Regions from separate parts of the Streptomyces sp. NPDC001315 genome, predicted to be linked through region 2. Evidence: riboswitches for the same ligand, from Rfam matches in the RefSeq annotation. Region 2 holds a riboswitch; the other holds the start of a gene.

Region 1 (5,571 bases), on a different contig from region 2:
GGTGCGACGGCGGCATGTCGGGGTCGTGGTAGATCGCGATCGGGTTCTCGCCGAAGCCGCGCGGCGGCTGGATCACGACGACGACGTTCCCGAACCGGAGGGAGGCCAGGACGATGTCGTCCCCGTCGACGTACAGGGAGCCCGGCGGCTCGCCCCACGCCTCCACCATCCCGTCGCGCAGCTCGGGGTCGAGCTCGTGGAACCACGCCTGGTAGTCGGCGAGCGGCACGCGCGCGGGCGCGGCGGCCAACTGGTCCTCCGTGAGCCACTCGACGTCGTGGCCGCCGGCCTCGATGAGCCGGTGGATCAGCTCGTCGCCGTTGTCGGGGTAGGCGGTGAGCCCGTACCCGGCGTCACGCAGCGCGTCGAGGACCCGTACGGCCGAGGCGGGCGTGTCGAGCCCGACCGCGTTGCCGACCCGTGAGTGCTTGGTGGGGTAGGCGGTGAAGACCAGCGCGAGCTTCTTCTCCGCGTTCGGCTTGTGCTTCAACCGCGCGTGCCGTACGGCGATGCCGGCGACCCGCGCGGCCCGCTCCGGGTCGGCGACGTACACCGGGACGTCGTCCGGGCCCTGCTCCTTGAAGGAGAACGGCACGGTGATGAGACGCCCGTCGAACTCCGGGATCGCGACCTGCATCGCCGCGTCCATGGGAGAGAGCGCGGCGTCCGACTCGTCCCACGCGGCGCGCGAGGAGGTGAGGCAGAGGCCCTGCAGGACCGGCACGTCGAGGTCGGCGAGCGCGCCGATGTCCCAGGCCTCCTCGTCGCCGCCCGCGGACGCCTGCGAGGCGTGCGTACCGCCCGCCGCGAGGACGGTGGCGACGAGCGCGTCGGTCTTCCCGAGGATCTCGTACAGTCCGGCGTCGGCACCGCGCAGCGAACCGCAGTACACGGGGAGCGCGTTGGCGCCCCGCGCCTCGATCGCGTCGCACAGGGTGTCCACGAAGCCGGTGTTGCCGCTGAGCTCATGGGCACGGTAGAAGAGCACGCCGACGGTCGGACGGCCCTCTTCCCGTCCACGGTCACCGTGGACCCCGTACTCCGGCATCTTCAGCGGCTCGACGAACCCCTCACCGGTCAACAGGACGGTGTCGGACAGAAACCGGGCAAGCTCCACCAGGTTCGCGGTCCCGCCCTCCACGAGGTACCGCAGCGCCTCCGCCACGACCCCCGCCGGAACCGACGACTCGGCCATCAGCTCGGCGTCGGGCACGGCCTCCCCGCCGAGCAGCACGGTGGGAATCCCGGACGCCTTCAGCGCGGCCAGCCCGTCCTCCCAGGCCCGCTTGCCGCCCAGCAGCCGTACGACGGCGATGCCGGCGCCCTCGATCAGCCCCGGGAGCTCCTCGGCGACGTCGACCCGGGTCGGGTTGCCGATCCGGTAAGGCGCGCCGGAGGCCCGGGCCGCCAGCAGATCGGTGTCGGCGGTCGACAACAACAACACTGTGCTCATGCGGGCGCTCCCGGTGGGATGAAAGGCAGTCCTTGCGGCGCGCCCGACTCGATGAGCCGCCACAGCGCGTCCGTGTCCGCGTGCTGTTCGATCAGGTCGCCGAGCCGGTCGAGCTGCTCCTCGCGCAGCGCGGCGAACGAGGTGTCCGGGGCCGGTACGAACCGACGGCCCGCGGCGGCCGCCACCTCGCGCAGGAAGGCCCGCCGGAAACCGTCCGACTCCAGCGAGCCGTGCCAGTGCGTGCCCCAGGTCTGGCCGACCCGGCAGCCGTCCAGGCTGTGTCCGTCGGCGTCAGAGATGAACGCCTCCCCGCCGGTGACGTCGGCGACCCCGTGATGGATCTCGTACCCCTCGACGCGCTCACCGAGGGCCTCGCCGACGGGGCGGGTGAGGGTCTTCTCGCGGGCGAACCGCACCCGTACGGGCAGGATGCCGAGCCCGTCGACGTGCCCCTCGCGGCTCTCGACCTCGTCCTCGATGTGCTCGCCGAGGATCTGGAAGCCGCCGCAGACGCCGAGCACGGGCCGCCCCTCGGCGGCCCTGCGCGCCACCGCGTCCGCGAGGCCCCGCTCCCGCAGCCACTCCAGGGCCTTCACCGTCCCCCGGGTCCCCGGGATCACGACGAGATCGGCGTCGGAGAGTTCCTCCGCCCGGTCCACGAACCGCACGACGACACCCGGTTCGGCGGCCAGCGCGTCCACGTCCGTGAAGTTGGACATGAGCGGGATCGCGCAGACGGCGACCCGCAGGATGTCCTCGCCGACGGGGGAGGAGACCGTGGACTCCCGCACGGCTCCCCGCAGGGAGACCCGCAGTCCGTCCTCCTCGTCGATCCCGAGGCCGTGCTGGAAGGGCAGGACACCGTACGTCCGTCGCCCGGTGAGGCCGTGCAGCATGTCGAGCCCGGGCTCCAGCAGCGACACATCGCCGCGGAACTTGTTCACGAGGAACCCGGCGACGAACTCCTGGTCCTCGGGCGACAGCAGCGCGACCGTCCCGAAGAAGGAGGCGAACACGCCCCCACGGTCGATGTCCCCGACGACCAGGACGGGTAGCCGCGCATTGCGGGCGATGCCCATGTTCACGATGTCGGTACGCCGCAGGTTGATCTCGGCCGGGCTGCCCGCCCCCTCACAGATCACTGCGTCATACGTGCCCCGCAACTCGGCGAGACAGTCGAGGACGGTGCCGAGCAACTGCTGCTGCCGCCCGCCGTGATAGCCGCGCGCCGTCATCTCGCCCACGGGCTTGCCCATGAGGACGACCTGGCTGCTCCGGTCGCTCCCGGGCTTGAGCAGCACGGGGTTCATGAGTGCGGTCGGCTCGACGCGCGCGGCCTGCGCCTGCATGGCCTGCGCGCGCCCGATCTCGGCGCCCTCGCGGGTGACGAAGGAATTCAGGGACATGTTCTGCGCCTTGAACGGCGCGACCTTGACGCCCTGCCGCACCAGCCACCGGCAGATCCCCGCGGTGACGACGCTCTTGCCGGCGTCGGAGGTGGTGCCGGCGACCAGGAGACCACCGCTCATGACGTACGCCCCTTCACGAGAAGTCGCGCGGCGGCACTGACACCGAGCGCGAGCCAGCCGACGCGACGGGAGAGCCGTACGGCCCGGTCGATGTCCGCGACCCGGACGGCGCGCCCGTCACCGCCGTTGAGTACGGGCCGGTGCTCGACCCGCCCGGCGTAGGAGAGGGTCCCGCCGAGCCGCACGCCGAGGGCCCCCGCGAACGAGGCCTCCACGGGACCGGCGTTGGGACTCGGATGCCTGGCCGCGTCGGCCCGCCAGGCCCGTACGGCCCCCCGCGGATCGTCTCCGGCCACGGCCGCGAGTACGGCGGTGAGGCGGGCCCCCGGCCAGCCGGCGACGTCGTCGAGCCGGGCGGACGCCCACCCGTAGCGCAGGTAGCGGGGCGACCTGTGGCCGACCATGGCGTCGAGGGTGTTCACGGCCCGGAACCCGAGCAGCCCCGGCACGCCCCCGACGGCCCCCCACACCAGCGCGCCGACGACGGCGTCCGAGGTGTTCTCGGCGACCGACTCGACGACCGCCCGGGCGATCCCGTCGGCGTCGAGGGCCTGCGGATCCCGCCCGCACAGATGCGGCAGCCGGGCGCGGGCACCCTCGACGTCCCCGGCTTCCAGGGCCCGCCCGACGGCCCGGGCCTCCCGGGCGAGCGAAGTCCCCCCGACGACGGCCCAGGTGGCGGCGGCGGTGAGGGCGACGGAGGCGGCGGTGGAGGTGCGTACGGCGCGGGTGGCCACGGCGCCGAGCGCCACTGCGCCGCCGGCGCACACCATGGTGTGCAGCGCGCCCCGGCCCCGATGGTCCCGCCACAACACCCGCTCCACGGCCCCGGCCGCCCGCCCGAACGCGGCGACCGGATGCCCACGGCGCGGATCGCCGAGGAACAGGTCGCCCAGGAGGCCGGCCGTGGCGCCGTACGCGAAGACGCGATCGGCACGCATCCGCTCAGCCGATCGCGGCGGGACCGGGCAACGACCTGGTGCTGAGTCTCAATCCGCAGCCGAGCATGGCGATATGTCCTCACTCAGGGTGTCCGCGCCCTGGTTCGACGAGACCGGCGGTGAGAGTTCCTGGCTCCCGGGGCTTACTACCCCGGTGACAGTGGCGGGACCGCGCCGGATTCGCACCGGCTTCCTCTCCTGCCGCCGTAGATGGCTCCGGCAGTCCACCACGGGCCCGGAAGGGCCGTCAACCTGCTGTTGACCTGGGGTGGAGGAGTGTGTGAAGGCCCACACGCGCGGCATGTGCCTGCTGTGTGAAGCCGGTTGGGCAAAGGGGAGGGCGGGAGGAACCCGTGGGTGCCTCCCGCCCTCGTCTCGACGAACGGTGTGCCTGGGAGTCAGGCGACGATCAGGTAGATCCCGTAGCCCACCGCGGCCGCGCAGGCCGCGAAGCACGCGTACGCGCCCGTCACGGCCAGCGTGGCGGACCCACCCTGCGCGGAGGCCCGCTCCTGGCGCGAGAGGCCCATGATGCCGAGGGTGAACAGGGACACGAGGGCCACGGTGACCACGAGGCTGACGCCGAACACGGAACCCAGGGTTGCCCAGTCGATCTTCATGGTGATGCTTCCTTCTTAACCGGGTGCGCGGGGCTCAGACGGCGGCGGCCGGCGGGGACACCGGGTCGGCGGCGGCCGCGGCGGTGGCCTGGGCGGGGATCGTGGCCGGGGCGGGGATCGTGGCCGTGAGGTCCTCGGTCACCGTGCCCGCGGGGGGCGGGGTCACCGCGGCGATCGCCGTGGTCACGACGCCGGCCGGCTCCTGGGTGGCGTTGACGTTGTTGTGGTCGACGACCTCGCGTCGGGAGAGCTTCCAGATCGCGGCGCTGGAGGCGATCAGGAAGACGGCGACGACCGCCGTGCCCCAGTCGCCCAGGTCGGTCACGGACTCGGCGAGGGCACCGACCACGGCGGCCGCCGGCAGGGTCAGGACCCAGGCGACGAGCATGCGGGTCGCGGTGGACCAGCGCACGACGCCGCCCTTGCGGCCGAGGCCCGCGCCCATCACCGAGCCGGAGACCGAGTGGGTGGTGGAGAGGGAGAAGCCGAGGTGGGAGGAGGCCAGGATGACCGTCGCGGCGCTGGTCTGGGCGGCGAAGCCCTGCTGCGGCTGGAGGTCGGTCAGGCCCGTGCCCATGGTGCGGATGATGCGCCAGCCGCCGAGGTACGTGCCGAGCGCGATGGCCAGACCGGCGGAGAGGATGACCCAGACGGGCGGGTCGGAGTCGGGCGCGACGGCGCCGCCGGCGACCAGGGCGAGGGTGATGATGCCCATCGTCTTCTGCGCGTCGTTGGTGCCGTGGGCCAGCGAGACCAGGCCGGCCGAAGCGATCTGGCCCGCGCGGTAGCCCTTCGCGGCGGACTTGCCGTCGGCCTTCTTGCCCAGCGTGTACGACAGGCGGGTGGCGAACAGCGCGGCGACACCCGCGACGATCGGGGCCGCGACGGCGGGGATCATGACCTTGGTGACCAGTGCGTCGCCGTGGACGGCGCCGGTGCCCGCCGAGGCGATGGTGGCGCCGATCAGACCGCCCATCAGGGCGTGCGAGGAACTGGAGGGCAGGCCCACCAGCCAGGTCACCAGGTTC
Region 2 (5,571 bases):
CCTCCTCCACGGTCCAGGTGTTCTTGATGGCGTCCCGGTAGCGCTCGTAGAAGTCGGGGTAGCGCATGGGGCGCAGGGTCAGCTCGAAGCCCGGGTCGAGGAGATTCTGGTTACGGGTGGAACTCATTACTGGCAGGCCTCGCAGGACTCGGGGTTCTCGAGCGAGCAGGCGACGGCGTCGGGGTCGGCCGCCTGCTGGACGGGGATGGTGGCTTGCGCCTGTGCCGCGCGGGCGATGCGGGTCGCCGGGCGGGAGCGCAGGTAGTACGTCGTCTTCAGGCCCGACTTCCAGGCGTACGCGTACATCGAGGAGAGCTTGCCGATGGTCGGCGTCTCCAGGAACAGGTTCAGGGACTGGGCCTGGTCCAGGAACGGGGTCCGGGCGGCTGCCATGTCGATCAGACCGCGCTGCGGGATCTCCCACGCCGTGCGGTACAGCGCCCGTACGTCGGCCGGGATCCACGCGAAGTCCTGCACCGAGCCGCTGGAGTCGCGCAGCGCCTCACGGGTGCGCGCGTCCCAGACGCCGAGCTCCTTCAGGTCCTTCACCAGGTACGAGTTGACCTGGAGGAACTCACCGGACAGCGTCTCGCGCTTGAACAGGTTGGACACCTGCGGCTCGATGCACTCGTACACGCCCGCGATGGACGCGATGGTGGCGGTGGGTGCGATCGCGAGGAGCAGCGAGTTGCGCATCCCCGTGGTGGCGATACGTTCCCGCAGGGCTGCCCAGCGCTCCGGCCAGGTGAGCTCGACGTCGTAGTGGTCGGGGTGCAGGACGCCCCTGGCCGTACGGGTCTTCTCCCAGGCCGGCAGCGGGCCGTTGCGCTCGGCCAGGTCGGCGGAGGCCTCGTACGCGGCGAGCATGATGCGCTCGGCGACACGGGTGGAGAGCCGCTTGGCCTCCGGGGAGTCGAAGGGCAGGCGCAGCTTGAAGAAGACGTCCTGCAGACCCATCGCACCGAGCCCGACCGGACGCCACTTGGCGTTGGACCGGCCCGCCTGCTCGGTCGGGTAGAAGTTGATGTCGACCACGCGGTCGAGGAAGGTGACGGCGGTGCGGACGGTCTCGTCCAGCCGCTCCCAGTCGATGTCGCCGTCGACGACGAAGGCGCCGAGGTTGACCGACCCCAGGTTGCAGACCGCCGTCTCCCCGTCGTCGGTGACCTCCAGGATCTCCGTGCAGAGGTTGGAGGAGTGGACGACGTGGCCCGGTTCGGCCGTCTGGTTGGCGGTGCGGTTGGCGGCGTCCTTGAAGGTCATCCAGCCGTTGCCGGTCTGGGCGAGGGTGCGCATCATGCGGCCGTACAGGTCCCGGGCGGCGATCGTCTTCTTCGCCAGCCCCGCCGCCTCCGCCCTGCGGTAGGCCGCGTCGAACTCGTCGCCCCACAGGTCGACCAGCTCGGGCACATCGGCGGGGGAGAAGAGAGACCACTGCGCGTCGGCGTTCACGCGGCGCATGAACTCGTCCGGGATCCAGTGCGCGAGGTTGAGGTTGTGCGTACGACGCGCGTCCTCACCCGTGTTGTCGCGCAGCTCCAGGAACTCCTCGATGTCGGAGTGCCAGGTCTCCAGGTAGACCGCGGCCGCGCCCTTGCGCCGGCCGCCCTGGTTCACCGCGGCGACCGAGGCGTCGAGGGTCTTCAGGAACGGGACGATGCCGTTGGAGTGCCCGTTCGTGCCGCGGATCAGCGAACCGCGGGAACGGATCCGGGAGTACGAAAGGCCGATGCCGCCGGCGTGCTTCGAGAGGCGGGCGACCTGGTGGTAGCGGTCGTAGATGGAGTCCAGCTCGTCCAGCGGGGAGTCGAGGAGGTAGCAGGACGACATCTGGGGGTGCCGCGTACCGGAGTTGAAGAGCGTGGGGGAGGAGGGGAGGTAGTCGAGGCGGCTCATGAGCCCGTAGAGCGCGGCGACTTCGTCCAGCGCGCGTGCGCCTGTTTCCGAACTGAGCGCAGTGTTCTCGGCCAGGCCGCTCGCGACACGCAGCATGAAGTACTGGGGCGTCTCGATCACGCGACGGGTGATCGGGTGCCGGAGCAGATAGCGGCTGTGCAGGGTGCGCAGGCCGAAATAGCCGAAGCGGTCGTCGGCGGCGACGTCGACGAGTGCGTCGAGACGGTCGGCGTGGATGCGCACGAACTCCGCCGTACGGTCGGCGATGAGCCCTTCCCGATGCCCGACGGCGACGGACTCGGTGAACGTCGTCACGCCCTGCGAGGCGGCCTCGGCGGCGATGCTGATGGTCAGCAGCCGGGCGGCCAGCCTCGAGTAGGCCGGGTCCTCGGAGATGAGCCCCGCGGCCGCCTCCGTGGCCAGCTCGCGCAGCTCCGTCTCGTCCGCCCGCGCGGACCGGCCGCGCAGTGCGGCGGCGGCGACCCGGCCGGGGTCGGCGTCGGGGAGGTCGGCGGTCAGCTCGGTCAGGGTCCGCAGCAGCGCGGTACCGGGACCGTCGGGCTCCATCGCCGGGGTGGCTGAAGCCGGATCGGCTGGCGCGATGGTCACGTGGGGCTCTCCCTCGCTCGGCACGGGGCCTTGCGGAGGGCAGCGGGCAGCACACGAACGCACGGGGGCGTCGCGTCCACCGGCCCATTCCACGAGGCCCGGACGTCAGGGCACCCGGACCGGATGGCCGGGCGCGCTGTCCACAGGTCCTCGGACTGACTCCTGTGCACAGATGTGCACAAGTACACCGTTGCGGGACAGTTCCGGATTCGCACCGGATTCCCCTGCGACGACAGCGAGCATGAGCATACATCTTGTGCCGGGCTGCGGTGTCACCCCCAGATGTTGTGTCTGGTCGGCTTCGGAGCGTGGCAGAGCGTCAAATCGTGGGTGAGGAGAGTGATGTCGGAGAGGTGCGGGACGGGGGTCCGGTCGCTTGTCCCGCCCCCGCCGCCGCTACCCGTAGGTTGACCCTCCGTGCCCGTGCATCAAACGCCGGACGGGCTGGACTTTCGCCGACCGGGCTTTTCAGTGCCGGTCCGCGTCATCCAGCCCGTCCGGCGTTTGAGGACGAGGCCGTTCAGGCCGAAGCGGGGGTCTGGGGGGCGGCAGCCCCCGGAGAGACCCGCGACGACACCCGAGGGGCGGCTAGTGCGCCGACCCCGCCGTGGCCGGCGGCAGTTCCACCTGTACCCCGGGGTCGCCCGCGTCGGCCGTGTAGTCCGCCGGGGACGTCTCGTCGACGCCCTCCGGGGCCTTCAGGGCCTTCAGGACGAAGGTGAGGACCACCGTGACGACCACGTTGAGCACGAAGGCGGTGAGGCCGATGTAGCCGATCTCGCCGATGCCCGGGATCTCCTTCGACGAGCCGCCGAAGTGCTTCTGCGTGGGCGAGGCGACACCGTACGCGGCGAGGGTGCCGTAGACCATGCCGACCGCCCAGCCCGCGAGCAGCGCCCAGCGGTGGAACCAGCGGGTGAACAGGCCGCCGACCAGCGCCGGGAAGGTCTGCAGGATCCAGATGCCGCCCAGCAGCTGGAAGTTGATCGCGACGGTCTTGTCCATGGTCAGGACGAAGACCAGAGCACCCACCTTCACCAGGAGCGAGACCAGCTTGGAGACCTTCGTCTCCTGCTGCGGCGTCGCGTCGGGCTTGATGAAGTCCTTGTAGATGTTGCGGGTGAAGAGGTTCGCCGCCGCGATCGACATGATGGCCGCCGGGACGAGCGCTCCGATGCCGATCGCCGCGAAGGCCACGCCCGCGAACCAGTCCGGGAACATGTCCTCGAACAGCTGCGGGATGGCCAGCTGGCCGTTCTGCACCTTCACACCCGCCGCGATCGCCATGAAGCCGAGCAGGGCCAGCAGGCCCAGCATCAACGAGTACAGCGGCAGGATCGTGGTGTTGCGGCGGATCACGTCACGGCTCTTCGAGGACAGCGTCGCGGTGATCGAGTGCGGGTACATGAACAGGGCCAGCGCGGAGCCCAGCGCCAGCGTGGCGTAGGTCCACTGGTTCGCCTCGCCGGGAACCACCGCGCCGCGCGGTTTGCCCGTCGCGGGGTTGGTCTGGCTGAACGCGTCGCCCGCCTTGGCGAAGATGTCGTCGAAGCCACCCAGCTTGATCGGGATGTAGATGATCGCCACCGCGATGACGATGTAGATCAGCGCGTCCTTCACGAACGCGATCAGGGCGGGGGCGCGCAGACCCGACGAGTACGTGTACGCCGCCAGCACGCCGAAGGCGATCAGAAGGGGGAGGTCCTTGACGAACCAGTTCGTGTCCTCGCCACCGCCCACGCCCATCACGTCCAGCACCGCCTGGATACCGACGAGCTGGAGCGCGATGTACGGCATCGTCGCGAGGATGCCGGTCACGGCGACGGCCAGCGACAGACCCTTCGAGCCGAAGCGGCCGCGCACGAAGTCCGAGGTCGTCACGTACCCGTGCTTGTGCGAGACCGACCACAGGCGCGGCAGGAACGTGAAGATCAGCGGGTAGACCAGGATCGTGTAGGGCACGGCGAAGAAGCCCGACGCGCCCGCCGCGTAGATCGCCGCCGGGACCGCGACGAAGGTGTACGCCGTGTACAGGTCGCCGCCGAGCAGGAACCAGGTGATCCAGGTGCCGAACGAGCGGCCGCCCAGGCCCCATTCGTCGAGACTGTGCTCGTTCTCGGCCCTGCGCCAGCGCGCGGCCAGGAAGCCCAGGACCGTGACCGCCAGGAAGAAGAAGATGAAGACGCCGAGCGCGACGCCGTTGACCCCGTCCTTCACTTCGACGCACCCCCCTGCTGGGAGGCGCGGGCGCGCTGGTCACGCTGCCACAGCTGGTACGCGGTCATCGTCAGCGCCGTGGAGATGAGCACCCACAGCATCTGGTACCAGTAGAAGAACGGGATGCCGATGAGTGTCGGATCCGTCTTCGAGAACGATCCGACCCACAGCATCGCCACGAAGGGCGCGACGAGGCAGAGGGCGATGACGACGCGCACAGGCGTCACCAATGGCCCTCTGTCCACTTCTGGTGTATTCGACATCTGGCGGTTCCGTCCCCTCACTGATCACCGTTAACGCGCAGGCAATCTAGGTCACGGTGTCGCAGAAGCGGAACCCCCGTCCGTATATCGGGCACACGGCGGGCGTCGGAGGCGGTCGTCGGCAGCAGCGGAACCCCTGTCGGGGGTCCCGGTCCTGTCGGTCTGTCGCTGCCCCCGCGTGCCCCAAGTCGCTCAGTCCTGCGGGCGCTTCAGCCGGGCCACGAACTTGTAGCGGTCCCCCCGGTACACCGACCGCACCCACTCCACCGGCTGGCCGTCCTTGTCCAGCGAGTGCCGGGACAGCATCAGCATGGGCAGGCCCACGTCGGTGCCGAGCAGGCCCGCCTCGCGCGGGGTGGCCAGTGAGGTCTCGATGGTCTCCTCGGCCTCCGCGAGGTGGACGTCGTAGACCTCGGCGAGGGCGGTGTACAGGGACGTGTACTTCACCAGGGACCTGCGCAGCGCCGGGAAGCGCTTCGCCGACAGGTGGGTGATCTCGATCGCCATCGGCTCGTTGTTGGCCATGCGCAGGCGCTCGATGCGCAGGACGCGGCCACCGGCGGTGATGTCGAGGAGGCCGGCGAGG

The links. Region 2 has a riboswitch for cobalamin ahead of ACFY16_RS08860 (ribonucleoside-diphosphate reductase subunit alpha). Riboswitches for the same ligand answer to the same signal wherever they lie in the genome.
Region 1: linked by a shared signal. The riboswitch ahead of ACFY16_RS03905 (cobalamin biosynthesis protein) and the one ahead of ACFY16_RS08860 (ribonucleoside-diphosphate reductase subunit alpha) in region 2 are both predicted to bind cobalamin.

Annotation. Positions count from the first base shown of each region.
Region 1 is NZ_JBIAWZ010000001.1:891,495-897,065, reverse strand. It holds gene cobN (cobaltochelatase subunit CobN) at 1-1,453, opposite strand, end outside; gene ACFY16_RS03910 (cobyric acid synthase) at 1,450-2,982, opposite strand; gene ACFY16_RS03905 (cobalamin biosynthesis protein) at 2,979-3,923, opposite strand; cobalamin riboswitch at 4,024-4,159, opposite strand; gene ACFY16_RS03900 (hypothetical protein) at 4,322-4,543, opposite strand; gene ACFY16_RS03895 (anion permease) at 4,578-5,571, opposite strand, start outside.
Region 2 is NZ_JBIAWZ010000002.1:371,863-377,433, reverse strand. It holds gene ACFY16_RS08865 (ribonucleotide-diphosphate reductase subunit beta) at 1-127, opposite strand, end outside; gene ACFY16_RS08860 (ribonucleoside-diphosphate reductase subunit alpha) at 127-2,505, opposite strand; cobalamin riboswitch at 2,629-2,767, opposite strand; gene mctP (monocarboxylate uptake permease MctP) at 3,094-4,722, opposite strand; gene ACFY16_RS08850 (DUF3311 domain-containing protein) at 4,719-4,985, opposite strand; gene ACFY16_RS08845 (GntR family transcriptional regulator) at 5,178-5,571, opposite strand, start outside.